4 regions of the Paenibacillus sp. CECT 9249 genome follow, and region 1 is predicted to be linked to each of the others. Evidence: predicted binding sites of a transcription regulator. Region 1 holds the regulator's gene; each other region holds the start of a gene.
The links. Region 1 encodes Rex, which represses fermentation and respiration genes when NADH is low (regulators of the CRP and FNR family bind a similar motif). Its sites were predicted from a motif close to TTGTGAAATATTTCACAA; they were not measured.
Positions count from the first base shown of each region.

Region 1 (3,696 bases):
GTTTCGGTGCTCAAAGGGCGCCGGCACTATTTATGCTTGCGTAAGTTTGAACATAAATTGAATACGAAAGAATTCCTTCATCCGAAGGACGATGTCATTACGGCGGCGCAAATGATCGTCTGGCTCAGCATGACGGAACACGGCGACGACGAGGAATTGCATTTTGCAAGCAAAGGGATGGAATTTTGGGATACGGTGGCGAGCGACTCGGATTCATGCCTGAACCGGGCCTGTCCGTGGTTCCGCAAATGCTTCTACCACCGGGCGAAGAACGATGCGAACCTTGCCGACGTCGTTATCACCAACCATTCGATGCTCTTTACCGATATACGCGCGGAGCATCGCTTGCTGCCAGGCTACGATCATTTGGTCATCGACGAGGCGCATCATTTGGAGGAGGTTGCGGGCAAGCATCTCGGTTTGCATTTGAAGTATTTTTCAATGGTCCATACGTTGACGAGGCTGTTGAAAGACAGCAAATCGGGACAACTCCCCAACCTGCATGCCAAGCTGCAACTGTCCGGCAACGAAAAAGCGGCTTCATGGAGCGAAACGGTCAATCGGATGTATCCTTCCCTCATTAATATTAAAGAATATTGGGACAAATTGACCGAGCTGCTGTTCGCGCTGCTGCCGCAACGTTCGAATGACGGAGGCGCAACCGAGGCGGGGCAGTTCGTGCACCGTCTGCAATGGCAAGAGCTGCAGCAAGAATGGGAGCCGCTTGCCGATCTGGAGAACAACATCTATATTGAATCAAACGAAGTGCTGCGCGCCGCGGATAAATTGATTAACGAATTGAAGGACAATCAAGAGGAATTCAGCATCCAAAGCATCGTGACGGATCTTGCGGGACTGTTCAAGGACATGGCGAGACATCGCGACGAATTGCGTCTTTTCATGAAATTGAACGATCCCGCAACGGTTTATTGGCTCGAGGCGAACGCTAACTTCCGCAGCAAGTCGCTGCAAATGTTCGCCGTTCCGGCCGATGTCAGCCGGCAACTGAAGGAATATTTCTTCGACGCCAAGAAGAGCATTATTATGACTTCCGCCACGCTTACGGTGGATAAATCGTTTCAGTACTTTTGCGAGCAATTGGGACTCGTCGAGGCGCAAGAACAAGAGAAGCTCCGCAGCGTTCAGCTTCCGTCTCCGTTCCAATACCGCAAACAGGCGCTCGTCGTCATTCCCCGCGATTTTCCGACGTTGAAAGGATCGTTCGCAGACGCCGATTTCATCGCAAAACTGGTGGAATCGCTTGCGGAAACGGCGGTAGCGACGCAAGGACGGATGCTTGTCTTGTTTACATCGTACCGCATGATGAAGCAAGTATACGAACCTTTGAAAGAAATACTGAACGCCAGCAATATTCAAGTTCTGGGACAGGGCATCGATAGCGGCAACCGCAGCAAGCTGACGCGCCGTTTCCAGGATCAATCGGCATCCGTATTGCTCGGAACGAGCAGTTTCTGGGAAGGCGTCGATTTGCCGGGGGATGCGTTAACTTGTCTCGCCATCGTGCGCTTGCCGTTTCAGCCGCCGAATCATCCGCTGATGGAAGCGAAATCGGATCTTTTGCAAAAACAGAAAAAAAATCCGTTCATGAAGCTTTCCGTGCCGCAAGCGGTCATCCGTTTCAAGCAAGGATTCGGACGTCTCGTTCGAACCGCGCAGGACCGGGGCATCGTCATTATATACGATACGCGCGTCATTGAATCTTACTATGGCAAATATTTTTTATATTCCTTGCCTGGACCGAAAATGGAGCATATGCCGCTCCACCAAATCGTTCCGAGAATACAAGAATGGCTGTCGCAAAACGAAGAAATGGAGGTTGCCGATGAAAGCGGAGAAAATATCTGAAGCGGTCGTGCGCCGTCTTCCGATTTATTTGCGTTATCTAAACGAATTGCAACAGCGGGAAGTGTTGACCGTATCGTCGCAAGATTTAGGATTGAAATTGGATTTGAACCCCGCGCAAATCCGTAAAGATTTGGCCTATTTCGGTGAATTCGGACGCAAAGGCATCGGCTACGATGTCGCTTATTTAATTCAAAAAATCAGACAAATATTGAAACTGAATCAACCTATTAATGTAGCGCTCGTCGGTGCCGGGAACTTGGGTCATGCGTTGAGCAATTATAATGCCTATTTAAAAGACAACATGAAAATCGTTGCCGTCTTCGACGCGTACGAACCGAAGATCGGTTCGAAATTGAACGCTTTGACCATTCAACCGATGAGCGAGCTGAAGGAGACGGTCCAACGGTTGAACGTACGAATCGGCATTATTACGGTTCCGGCCGCGGAGGCGCAGCATGTCGCCGATCAATTTATCGATGCGGGGGTAAAGGCGATCTTGAATTTTGCTCCGGTCATTTTGAAAGTGCCGCCTCATATTCGAATCCATACGGCCGATTTCACGACCGATCTATTAAGCCTGGCCTATTATTTGCAAAACGAAAAGGAGTCGGAAGAACATGACGAAGCAATGGATGATTAAAAACGGGTACTTCGCCACACTGGACGCGGATCGGCCGGTTGTATACGGATATATGGTCATCGAAGACGACTTGATCCGTTACGTCGGCGGCGATCTTCCGGACGACTTGCCGGATGAGATCGAAACGGTGGACGGCAAAGGCTTGTTCTTCATGCCGGGCTTAATCAACACGCACGGACATGCCGCCATGTCTTTGCTGCGCGGATACGGGGACGATCTTGCGCTGCAAGTGTGGCTGCAGGACAAAATGTGGCCGATGGAAGCCAAATTTACGTCGCAAGACGTATACTGGGGCACCGCCCTATCCGTGCTCGAAATGCTCAAGGGCGGCACGACGACGTTCCTCGATATGTACGATCATATGGACGAAGTGGCGAAAGTAACGGTACAATCCGGCATTCGCGCCTGCTTGATGCGCGGCGCCATCGGGTTATGTCCGGAAGAGGTCCAAAAAGCCAAATTGGCGGAAGCCATTCAGTTCGCGCAGGATTGGCATGGCAAGGCGGAAGGGCGTATTACGGCGATGATGTCTCCGCACGCTCCTTATACTTGCCCGCCCGCTTTTATCGAACAATTCGTGCAGGCGGCCCACGATCTCGATTTGCCGCTGCATACGCATATGTCGGAAACGCGCGCCGAAGTCAAGCAGAATGTGAAAGATTACGGTTTGCGGCCGGTCGCTCATTTGGAGAGACTTGGCTTTTTCTCGCGTCCTTCGCTAGTGGCCCATGCGGTTCATTTAACGGACGACGAAATCGAGGTGCTTTCGCGCCATCAAGTAAGCGTGTCGCATAATCCCGGCAGCAATCTGAAGCTGGCGAGCGGCGTAGCGCGCGTTCCCGAACTGCTCAAAGCGGGCGTTACCGTATCGCTCGGCACCGACGGCGCCGCCAGCAACAACAATCTCGACATGTTCGAAGAAATACGATTGGCGGCTCTCATCCATAAAGGCGTCTCCGGCGATCCGACCGCGGTTCCCGCCGCCGAAGCGCTCCGCATGGGGACGGTATATGGCGCGCGTTCGATCGCTTTGAACAACGTCGGCTTGCTGCAAGCCGGCATGAAGGCCGATTTCATCGCGATCGATATCGATCAAGCGCATTTTGTGCCGCACACCGATCTCATTTCTCATGCCGTCTATTCCGCGTCGGCGAAAGACGTGGCTCATGTCTGGGTGGACGGCAAGCCAA
Region 1 is NZ_CAKKLI010000004.1:244,284-247,979, forward strand. Features, by position in the region: gene dinG (ATP-dependent DNA helicase DinG) at 1-1,866, shown strand, start outside; gene LQ229_RS06265 (redox-sensing transcriptional repressor Rex) at 1,844-2,506, shown strand; gene LQ229_RS06270 (amidohydrolase) at 2,484-3,696, shown strand, end outside.

Region 2 (3,696 bases), 210 kb from region 1:
AAAATTCGCAGACCGGCTGCAAACCGGCCGCATCATCGTCAATTCCCCGTCGACGCATGGCGCGATCGGCGACATTTACAATACGAACTTGCCGTCCCTAACGCTCGGCTGCGGTTCGTACGGACGGAATTCGACCTCGCAGAACGTAACTGCGGTCAATTTAATCAATGTGAAAAGGGTGGCGCGCCGCACGGTGAATATGCAATGGTTTAAAGTTCCGGGCAAAATATATTTCGAAAAAGGCGCGACGCAATATTTGGCCAAAATGCGCGATATTAACCGCGTCATGATCGTGACCGACCCGATGATGGTCAAATTGGGTTATGTGGAGAAGGTGGAGCATTACTTGCGGCAACGGCTGACTCCGGTAGCCGTCGAAATCTTCTCCGAGGTTGAACCGGATCCGTCGACGGCGACGGTGGATCGCGGCGTGGCGATGATGAATCAGTTCAAGCCGGACTGCATTATCGCGCTCGGCGGAGGTTCCCCGATGGACGCCGCCAAAGCGATGTGGCTGTTCTACGAATATCCGGACACGGATTTCAACAACTTGAAACAAAAATTTCTCGATATCCGCAAACGGACGTACAAGTACCCTCGTCTCGGCCAAAAAGCGAAATTCGTAGCGATTCCGACAACTTCGGGTACGGGATCGGAAGTTACTTCGTTCGCTGTCATTACCGACAAGGAGCGCGGCAATACGAAATATCCGCTGGCCGATTACGAGCTGACGCCGGACGTGGCGATTATCGACCCGGATTTCGTCTATAGCTTGCCGAAAGTGGCCGTAGCGGATACAGGCATGGACGTATTGACGCATGCGATCGAAGCGTACGTTTCGGTCATGGCGAACGATTATACGGACGGGCTTGCGATCAAAGCAATTCAATTGGTATTCGAATATTTGGAAAAGTCGGCCTTAACCGGCGATCCGGTCGCACGCGAGAAAATGCATAACGCTTCGACGCTGGCCGGTATGGCATTCGCCAATGCGTTCCTTGGCATCAACCATAGCTTGGCGCATAAATGGGGCGGGGAATATCATACGGCGCACGGCCGCACCAATGCGATTCTTATGCCGCATGTGATCCGTTACAATGCGAAAAAACCGACGAAATTCCAATCGTTCCCGAAATACGATCATTTTATCGCGGATCAGCGTTATGCGGAAATCGCGCGCATTCTCGGGCTGCCGGCGCGCACGGTGGAAGAAGGCGTAAGCAGCTTGATCGCGGCGATCCGCAAGCTGAACAAGGCGCTCGGCATTCCGGAGTCGTTCCAAGAGCTCGGGTTCGATGCCAAAGAATTTGAAGCGAAAGTCGATTATTTGGCGGATCGCGCCTTCGAAGATCAATGTACGACGGCGAATCCGAAGCTTCCGCTCGTTACAGAACTTGCCGAAATATATCGGAACGCGTTTTACGGCAAGTTTGAATAATACAGTTTCAAACCGATAAAACGAAATATATATAACAGATTGAATAATTAATATAACAGTTGAGAAAAGTTGTGGCAAAATCATCCGAATGTGATTTTTGTCACAACTTTAATCTCTTTCTAATTGTACAATTAAAGTGTAAACGATAAGACAAATCCTATATTTCAGGAAATGGAGAAATCAATAAACAGATATCCTGAATATGTAGTACAGAAAATGGAGGGATTACGATGTCGGTGATTGAACAAGACGTGATGAAACAGGCGGAACAAGGTTGGCGCGGATTCAAACAAGGAAAATGGACGAAAACGGTGGATGTGAACAGCTTTATCGGAGCGAACTTGAAGCCGTATTACGGAGACGAGTCATTCCTCGCCGGTCCGACGGACAGAACGACAGCCCTATGGCAAATCGTGTCCGACTTAACGAAAAAAGAGCGCGACAACGGCGGCGTTTTGGATGTCGATGTCAACACGCCATCGACGATCACTTCGCACGGACCAGGCTATTTGGATCAAGAGAAAGAGCAAATCGTCGGGTTGCAAACCGATGAGCCTTTTAAACGTTCGATTCAACCTTTCGGCGGCATCCGCATGATGATCGACGCCTGCAAAGCGTATGGCTTCGAGATGCCGCAGCAAATCGTCGATATGTTTACGACGATCCGCAAGACCCATAACCAAGGGGTATTCGACGCCTATACGACGGAAATGAGGAAAGCCCGTTCCGCCGGCATTATTACCGGACTGCCGGATGCTTACGGACGCGGACGCATTATTGGCGATTATCGCCGGGTAGCTCTGTACGGAATCGATTTCCTGGTCGAAGAGAAGAAGAAAGATTTGCTGAACCTGGAATTGGACGCGCTGGACGCCGATACGATTCGGGACCGCGAGGAAATCTCCGAGCAAATCCGCGCACTGGGCGAACTGAAGTCTATGGCCGCCATGCATGGGTTCGACATTTCCAAACCGGCCGTTAATGCGAAGGAAGCGTTCCAATGGCTGTATTTCGGCTATTTGGCCGCCATTAAGGAACAGAACGGCGCGGCGATGTCCTTGGGAAGAGTGTCCTCGTTCCTGGACATCTATATCGAGCGCGACTTGCAAGAAGGAACGCTAACCGAGGAGCAGGCGCAAGAACTGGTCGACCATTTCGTCATGAAGCTGCGTATCGTGAAATTTTTGCGTACGCCGGATTACAACGAATTGTTCAGCGGCGACCCGACGTGGGTTACCGAGTCGATCGGCGGCATGGGCCTGAACGGCGAAACGCGGGTTACGCGCAACAGCTACCGTTTCCTGCATACGTTATACAATTTGGGGCCGGCGCCCGAACCGAACTTAACGGTGCTCTGGTCGACGAAATTGCCAGAAGCTTTCAAGAAATATTGCGCCAAGGTGTCGATCGAGACCAGTTCCATCCAATACGAGAACGACGATATAATGCGCCCGCACTTCGGCGACGATTACGGAATCGCCTGCTGCGTATCCGCTATGCGGATCGGGAAACAGATGCAGTTCTTCGGCGCACGCGCCAATCTCGCCAAATGTTTGCTGTATGCCATCAACGGCGGCGTCGACGAGAAATCCGGCAAGCAGGTCGGTCCCGAATATCCGCGCATCACGTCCGAAGTGCTCGATTACGAGGAAGTGACGGCACGCTTCACGGCGATGATGGAATGGCTTGCGAAGCTGTATATGAACACGCTCAACGTCATTCACTTTATGCATGATAAATATTGCTATGAAAGAATCGAGATGGCGCTGCACGACAAGGACATTTTGCGCACCATGGCATGCGGTATCGCAGGATTGTCCGTCGCGGCCGATTCCTTGAGCGCGATTAAATACGCGAAAGTTCGGCCGATCCGCAACGAGCAAGGAATTGCCGTCGATTTCGAAATCGAGGGAGATTATCCTTGCTACGGCAATAACGACGATCGCGTCGACCGTATCGCCGTTCAATTGGTCGAAAAGTTCATGGGTATGCTGCGCAAGCATAAAGCGTACCGCAACGCGCTCCCGACTCAATCCGTATTAACGATTACGTCCAATGTCGTATACGGGAAGAAGACGGGCACGACGCCGGACGGCCGCAAGGCGGGCGAGCCTTTCGCTCCGGGAGCCAATCCGATGCACGGGCGCGACAAGAAAGGGGCGCTCGCATCGCTTAGCTCCGTTGCGAAGCTGCCATACGAGCATAGTCTGGACGGTATCTCCAACACGTTCTCCATCGTGCCGAAAGCGCTCGGCAAG
Region 2 is NZ_CAKKLI010000004.1:29,892-33,587, forward strand. Features, by position in the region: gene adhE (bifunctional acetaldehyde-CoA/alcohol dehydrogenase) at 1-1,438, shown strand, start outside; gene pflB (formate C-acetyltransferase) at 1,669-3,696, shown strand, end outside.
Region 2: a site for Rex is predicted at 1,527-1,544, ahead of pflB (formate C-acetyltransferase). Genes of this name have one in related genera too.

Region 3 (3,696 bases), 220 kb from region 1:
TCCGTTCGGAAGAAGGCGATGTGTTCGCCTTGGAGAACAAGAGCCCTCATCCGAAAGGCGGGCCCCTTGCGGAAGGAATCGTTTCGGGCCGATATTTGTACGAACCGCTGCACGATTGGAAAATCGATATGGCGGACGGGTTAGTGCAGGCGCCGGACACAGGGAGCGTGCAAACCTTTCGCGTGCGCGTTACCGATGGCGGAGAGGTTCAAATCGGAATGACTCCTTCATTCCGGGAATGAGAAGCGGATGCGGATGACTGCCTGAGACTGCAAGGAGAGGAGTGGGCCAGATGTACAAAACGAGCGTAGAGTCTATGGTTCATACCGCTTTATCCAAGAAAGAAGCGATGCGGCAAAGCTGGCTGCGGTATTTCATGTCCTCATGGCTGGCCGGAGCGTATGTCGGCATCGGGATCGTATTGATCAATATCGTCGGAGCGCCGTTCTTCGCGGAACATTCGCCCGCCTACAATTTGGTGATGGGGGTATCGTTCGGCATTGCGCTGACGCTCGTCATATTCGCCGGAGCGGAATTGTTTACCGGAGCGAATATGTATTTCGCGATCAGTACGTTGGAGCGAAGAACGTCCGTCGGAGATTTGTTGAAAAATTGGGGGACCGTATGGCTCGGCAATTTGGTCGGAGCGCTCATCCTGTGCGCTTTAGTCGTTGGAGGAGGCATATTTAAAGACATTCCTCCGGATCATCTATTATTTACGGTCGCCTCGAAAAAAATGAATTTAAGCGCATTGGAAATATTTTGCCGCGGCATTTTATGTAATTGGCTTGTCTGCTTATCCATCTGGACCGCGAGCAGGGCGAAGGAAGATACGGCAAAGCTCATTCTGATCTGGTGGTGCCTGTACGCCTTTATCTCATCCGGCTACGAGCATAGTGTCGCCAATATGACGGTGCTCAGCTTGGCGGTTATGCTGCCGACGCATCCGGAGACGGTATCGATTGCCGGCTGGTTTCATAATATGATACCGGCAACGCTCGGCAATATTGTCGGCGGCGCTTTGTTTATGGGAATGATGTATTGGTTTGTCTCAAATAAAAGCAAATAATTGTATTTTAGCGCAAATGGGCCGATTGATTTCGGTTCATTTGTTTTTTTAGGCATAAATCTCCCTTGAACAGACAAGAAGCGCTGATTTCGGCCCGAGAAGAAAGTAAACAAAAATAAAAATGACATCCAATCCGTCGCCGGGTTGAATGCCATTTTACTATTCCTGTGAAGAGAGTCAATTTCATAAATCGCCGCCGCTTTATCGCGCATACAGAAGCGGATACCTCGCTTCATTCCAAAGGCGATGCGCGCGGACCTACGCTCCTTGTTTGGCACTAACGAAACTAGCAATTCTTATTCGACTCAAAATGAAGACGTCCCCATTTTAGCGAAACTACGTATCCTTATTCATTGGAAATCGGCGGTTTTACCGCCCTTTTCCCCTCATTAGCGTGATACAGTTACGTTAACATCCGCAGTGTATACGTTTCGTTAGCCCGCCCGCTGGCGCCGTCAGCCGCCAGCGGTATTTCGCTGCGCGGCTATCCGCCATCTACGAAGCAGCCGGCGAAGGGGAAGGGGAGAGCAAGGAAATCAAATCCGGCAAATCTCGTTCGGACACATTTCGCAATGGCAAATTTCCCGCAATTGCTGCAAATCTTGAATGACGATAAGTCCGTTATCGTAATCGATCGCCTCTTTTTTGCGCAGATCGCTTAACATCCGGTTGACGCTCTCGCGCGTCGCTCCGATCATGTTGGACAGATCGGTATGCGTAATTTTTTTGTTAATCAGGATGCCTTTATCGGTTTTCTCCCCATACGTGTTGCCTAGCCGGATTAAGGTCGAACATAACGCGCCCGGCTTGCCGTAAAGCATTAGATCGCGGAATTTCGTTTGCGTCAGCCGATGATGGATGCCCATCCACTTCATAAAATCGATGGAGAAATCGGCATATTGGCAAATGAGCAGTTCCAAATCTTTTTGTTCCACGACGCCGACGACGGATTGCTCCAACACTTCGGCGGTGAAGCCGTGTCTCGATTGGTTGAACGGATCGACATGGCCGATCAGATCGCCCGGCCGGTACATATAGAGGATCAGTTCTTTTCCTTCGTCCGTCGATTTCGTAATTTTCACGCGCCCGCTTTTCAAATAATAAAGCTTATCCGCCTCGTCTCCTTCCCAGAACAGATGAGTATCGTTGGAAAAAACGCGTTCTTTCATCGCTTCTAACAATCTATTCAAATTTTGTTCCGAGAAACAGCTTGTATTTCCTGCTACTGCTTGTTCGTTCAATTGGAATTGTGCCATGCCCATTCCCCTCTCTCCCGTCATTTGTTTTGCTAAAGTTCAGAAGTTGCAATTTGGTTTGTGCAAATTATCACATACTTATTTTAACATGTATTGCCGCAAGGGAACACCCATAAGCGTCGACAATTATGAATAATTAGTTAAAATTGCAGTTCTTTTTTTCACGCTGATGAAAATTCAAACAATTTTCAAACTTTGTGAATTTTTTCACGAGACAAAGACAATGATTTGTTGTATGCTAAAAGTGTCACAGACAAAAAAAGAAATTAGGGAAGTGGAGGATGGTTGGGATGGCAGTGAAAAACGAGTTGAAAGCCGAAAAAACGACGCAAACCGTTCAGGAGCAAATCGATGCGGTCATGCGCAAAGCGCGCAAGGCGCAAGAAGCGTTCATGGCGCTCAATCAGGAGCAAGTGGATGAAATCGTGCAGGCGATGGCGCTTGCCGGCTTGGACAAACATATGGCTTTGGCCAAGCTCGCGGTGGAGGAAACGGGCCGCGGCGTGTACGAAGACAAAATTACGAAGAACATTTTCGCAACGGAGTACATTTACCACAGCATTAAATACGATAAAACCGTCGGCGTCATCGAAGACAATCCGTATGAAAATTGCCAAAAAATCGCGGAACCGGTCGGGGTCGTCATGGGCATTACCCCGGTGACGAATCCGACGTCGACGACGATGTTCAAGGCGCTTATAAGCATCAAAACGCGCAATCCGATCGTATTTGCTTTCCATCCTTCCGCGCAAAAATGCAGCGCCGAAGCGGCGAGGATTTTACGCGATGCGGCTGTCGCCAAAGGCGCGCCGAAAGATTGCATCCAGTGGATCGAGACGCCGTCGATGGAAGCGACCAACGCGCTTATGAACCATCCGGACGTCGCTTTAATATTGGCGACAGGCGGCGCGGGCATGGTCAAGGCGGCTTACAGCGCAGGCAAACCGGCGCTCGGCGTCGGTCCCGGCAACGTTCCTTGCTTTATCGAGAAGTCGGCCCATATCGAACAGGCGGTTACGGATCTGATCCTTTCCAAAACGTTCGACAACGGCATGATTTGCGCGTCCGAGCAAGCAGTGATCATTGAAGAGCCGATTTACGACAAAGTGAAAAAATTGCTCATTGCCCATGGATGCTACTTCTTAACGAAAGAAGAAACGGCGATTCTGTCCGGCAAAGCGATGAAGGAAGGCACATGCGCGGTCAATCCGAATATCGTCGGCCAGCCTGCGGCGAAAATCGCCGAAATGTTCGGTTTGAAAGTTCCGCAGGATACGAAAATATTGATTGCGGAGCTCGAGGGAGTCGGTCCGAACTATCCATTGTCTGCGGAAAAATTAAGCCCTGTGCTGGCGTGCTACAAAGTGAAAA
Region 3 is NZ_CAKKLI010000004.1:26,099-29,794, forward strand. Features, by position in the region: gene nirD (nitrite reductase small subunit NirD) at 1-242, shown strand, start outside; gene LQ229_RS05100 (formate/nitrite transporter family protein) at 293-1,069, shown strand; gene LQ229_RS05105 (Crp/Fnr family transcriptional regulator) at 1,606-2,325, opposite strand; gene adhE (bifunctional acetaldehyde-CoA/alcohol dehydrogenase) at 2,616-3,696, shown strand, end outside.
Region 3: a site for Rex is predicted at 2,521-2,538, ahead of adhE (bifunctional acetaldehyde-CoA/alcohol dehydrogenase). Genes of this name have one in related genera too.

Region 4 (3,696 bases), on a different contig from region 1:
CCGCGTGACTCGGATCAATCGAACGAAAAATCCTAGTACACTAAAGAAGAAAGCCCGTTAATATGGGATAGATAGCGGATATTGCTCGCTTCTTTCATCAATGAAGCGGGCATGCCTTTCAGGCGGGTTTGATTGCCGCCGATCGTTCCGATCGCGTCTTTGCGGCCAAGGCTGGCAAGCGTGCCGGAGAAGACAGGCTGGAATTCCTTCATTGGCGCGCCTTTGAAATAGGCGAATAAGTTGTAACCGACAAGCTCGCCCATTTGCCATGCGATCTGCGCGCTCGGCGGATAAGGGCGGCCTTCCGGTCCCATAACGACCGCGCTGTCGCCCGCAAGGAATACGTCTTGATGCGACGTAGATTGCATAAACGCGTTAACGGTCGCGCGTCCGCGGTTCGCCTCGATCCCGGAATCCGCTACGACTTTATTTCCGGTCACTCCGCCCGTCCAGACGAGCGTATTCGTTTCAATGGACGTGCCGTCTTTCAGAATGACGTTTTTCCCTTGCACTTCTGTCACGGCGACGCCGGTCAAAATGGTGACGCCCCGTTTTTCCAGACTCGTCTTCGCGCGTTCCACCAATTCCGGCGCAAAGCCCGGCAATATGGAAGGCGCGGCTTCGACGCAATAAAGCGATATATCGTTAAAGTCGATGCCTTTGTTGAGGCATAGCTGCGGCAGCGTATCGGCAAGCTCGCCGATCAATTCGATGCCCGACAGGCCGCCTCCGCCAATGACGAAAGTGGCATCCGCTTTGTTCTTCGTTTGGCTGTACGAGTCGAGGCATGCTTCGACATGTGCGCGAATCCGGTTGGCATCCTCCACGGATTTCAGCGTAAAGCTATGTTCTTCCAAACCAGGTATGCCGAAATACGCCGTTTCGCTTCCCAACGCGATGACGAGAGCGTCGTACTCCAAGGCTGTGCCGCTGGCCAGGCTCACCCGTTTTTGCTCCAATGCGATTTCCTGCACCGTGCCGATCACGATATCGACATCTTTCTTGCGCAACAGTTTATCCAATGGGAGCGCCACATTTCTTTCGTTCAAGCCGCCGACGGCAAGACGGTGCAATTCCGTGACGATCTGATGGTATCCGTTGCGGTTCACGACCGTAATTCGAGCGTCTTCGGCCGGAATATATTTGCGCGCAGTCAGCGCGGTAAGCAACCCGCCGTAGCCGCCGCCTAATATAACAATATGTTTTGCCATTGTTTATTCTCCATCCTTTCTCGAATCATTGCCGAATTATTGCCGTTTTTGTCGCTCGGATAATACGTCCAAGAACGCTTGCGCGAAGCGAAGCGTTTTTTGCACTTGCGGATCTTTCAACATCTTCAAGATGCCGAACAGGCCGATGGTTGCCGTTTCCGATTCGGCGCGGTCGTTCGCTTCAATCGCAGCGGATGCGATTCCTTTCGCTTTCTCTTGGATCGGCTTGACGAATTCGTTCAATCCGCCTTTGAAATCTTCGATCAGAACCTTGTCCGTAGCGAGAGATTGCGCGACATCGTACGCTTTGGTCATGAAAGTGACCATTTCCGCCAATTTCGGCAGTTGCTCTACTAATTCGGTGAGCGATTGTTGCACCTCGGGCTTCATCAGTTGGTCGAGTATATCCAACTCTCCCCGCGTCTGGGTTGTTGCAGTTTGTTCTGCCTGCTGTTGTGTGACAGTTTCAGACATGTGAAAATGACCTCCTTTTCTTCATTTCCGCAAAGACAAGCATCCTAGAAAAATTCTCCGAATTTTGTCACCTAAAATAAGACTATTTGTGAACAATTTCACATCGAAGTACTACGGATTAGCCTAAACGGATTCTCTACTTTGATTATTGTAATCCTTTTGCCCGTAAACTGCAAAAATTTTTTTGTGTCGGTACCCGGCCCTTTCGAGAGAAAAGGACGCCTGCGGAGCATATGCGCTTCCCGGCATCCTTCTCGTCGCCACTTAATATGAATCGGTGTCGTGGCCTCTTTGTTCCGCTTCCTTGACGGCTTCGCCGGTATGCGCGGATCCTAACGGCCCGGCTCCCTTGCGCTCCGCCGCTTGTTTCAATCCGTCGGCAACGCGCCGGCCGTAGTCTTCGTCGCATTGCGTAAACAATTCGATCATGCGCTGCTGAATATGCGGACTGCATTTCTGCAAGGCATTGACAAGATTGAAGATCAAATCGTTCCGCTCGAAATCGTCGAATGCCCGGTACGTCTCGCCGGCCTGCTTGAAATCGTTCGTCCGGTCGATGCTTTGGCGCACCAGCTTCCCTTCGACATGCGGCGTATATTCCCGGCCCGATTGGGACGCTTCGCGCAAACCGTTCAAAGAGGAAGGTTCGTAATTGATATGCGGGTTTTGTCCGGGCGCAAGATCGACGTAATAGGCCATTTGCCCGTCGCGCTGATTCGTCGCCACCCGCTTCTTGGGCGCGTTGATCGGCAGCTGCAAATAATTGGCTCCGATCCGGTAGCGCTGCGTGTCGGAGTAGGAAAGCGTTCGTCCCTGCAACATTTTATCGTCCGAGAAATCCAGGCCGTCTACGAGAACCCCGGTGCCGAACGCAGCCTGCTCGACTTCGGCGAAGTAATTTTGCGGATTTTTGTTCAGTACCATCCGTCCGACTGGCCGCCACGGAATTTGATCTTTCGGCCAAATTTTGGTGTCGTCAAGCGGATCGAAATCCAGTTCCGGATGATCGCCGTCGCTTAAAATTTGAACGAACAGCTCCCATTCGGGATAATCTCCCCGTTCGATCGCTTCATACAAATCTTGCGTCGCATGGTTGAAATTTTTCGCTTGAATCGCTTCCGCGTCGGCCTGCGTCAAGTTTTTAATGCCTTGCTTCGGCTCCCAATGGTATTTCACAAGCACGGCTTCCCCGTTTTGATTGACCCATTTGTACGTATTGACCCCCGAACCTTGCATTTGTCTGTAATTGGCCGGTATTCCCCACGGGGAGTAAACGAAAGTGACCATATGCAGCGTTTCCGGCGAATTGCTGCAAAAATCGAAAAATCGCTCGTCGTCTTGAATGTTCGTAACCGGATCCGGCTTGAAAGCATGAATCATATCGGGAAATTTAATGGCATCCCGGATGAAAAATATTTTCAAATTGTTGCCAACCAGATCCCAGTTGCCGTCTTCCGTATAAAACTTGACGGCAAATCCCCTCGGATCGCGCAACGTTTCGGGAGAATGGCCGCCGTGAATAACGGTCGAGAAGCGTACGAATACCGGCGTTCGCTTGCCTGCTTCCTGGAACAATTTCGCGCGGGTATACTTGGATATCGGTTCGTCGCCGACTTTGCCGTACGCTTCGAAATACCCGTGAGCACCGGCTCCGCGCGCATGAACGACCCGTTCCGGCACCCGTTCGCGGTCAAAATGAGTAATTTTCTCGATGAAATGATAATTCTCCAGCGTGGCGGGCCCGCGATTTCCGACCGTGCGCAAATTTTGATTGTTCGCGACAGGATGCCCTTGTCTTGTCGTAAGCGTTCGATCGTCTTCCCCTTCGCCCTTGCGCCCGTCAAGCGCATCGCCGGCACCCGTTACCGATATGCCGTTTTCCATCGCATTCTCTCTGTTCTGTTCATCGCCCATCAATCTGCTCCTCCTTACATTTCACATGGGAAAACATTAACTTTCTAGTTATTTTATAGAAATTATTATGTTTTATTCATTCCATTTCTTGAAATGT
Region 4 is NZ_CAKKLI010000009.1:82,877-86,572, reverse strand. Features, by position in the region: gene LQ229_RS09785 (NAD(P)/FAD-dependent oxidoreductase) at 33-1,211, opposite strand; gene LQ229_RS09780 (DUF1641 domain-containing protein) at 1,248-1,685, opposite strand; gene LQ229_RS09775 (catalase) at 1,950-3,569, opposite strand.
Region 4: a site for Rex is predicted at 1,772-1,789, ahead of LQ229_RS09780 (DUF1641 domain-containing protein). Genes of this name have one in related genera too.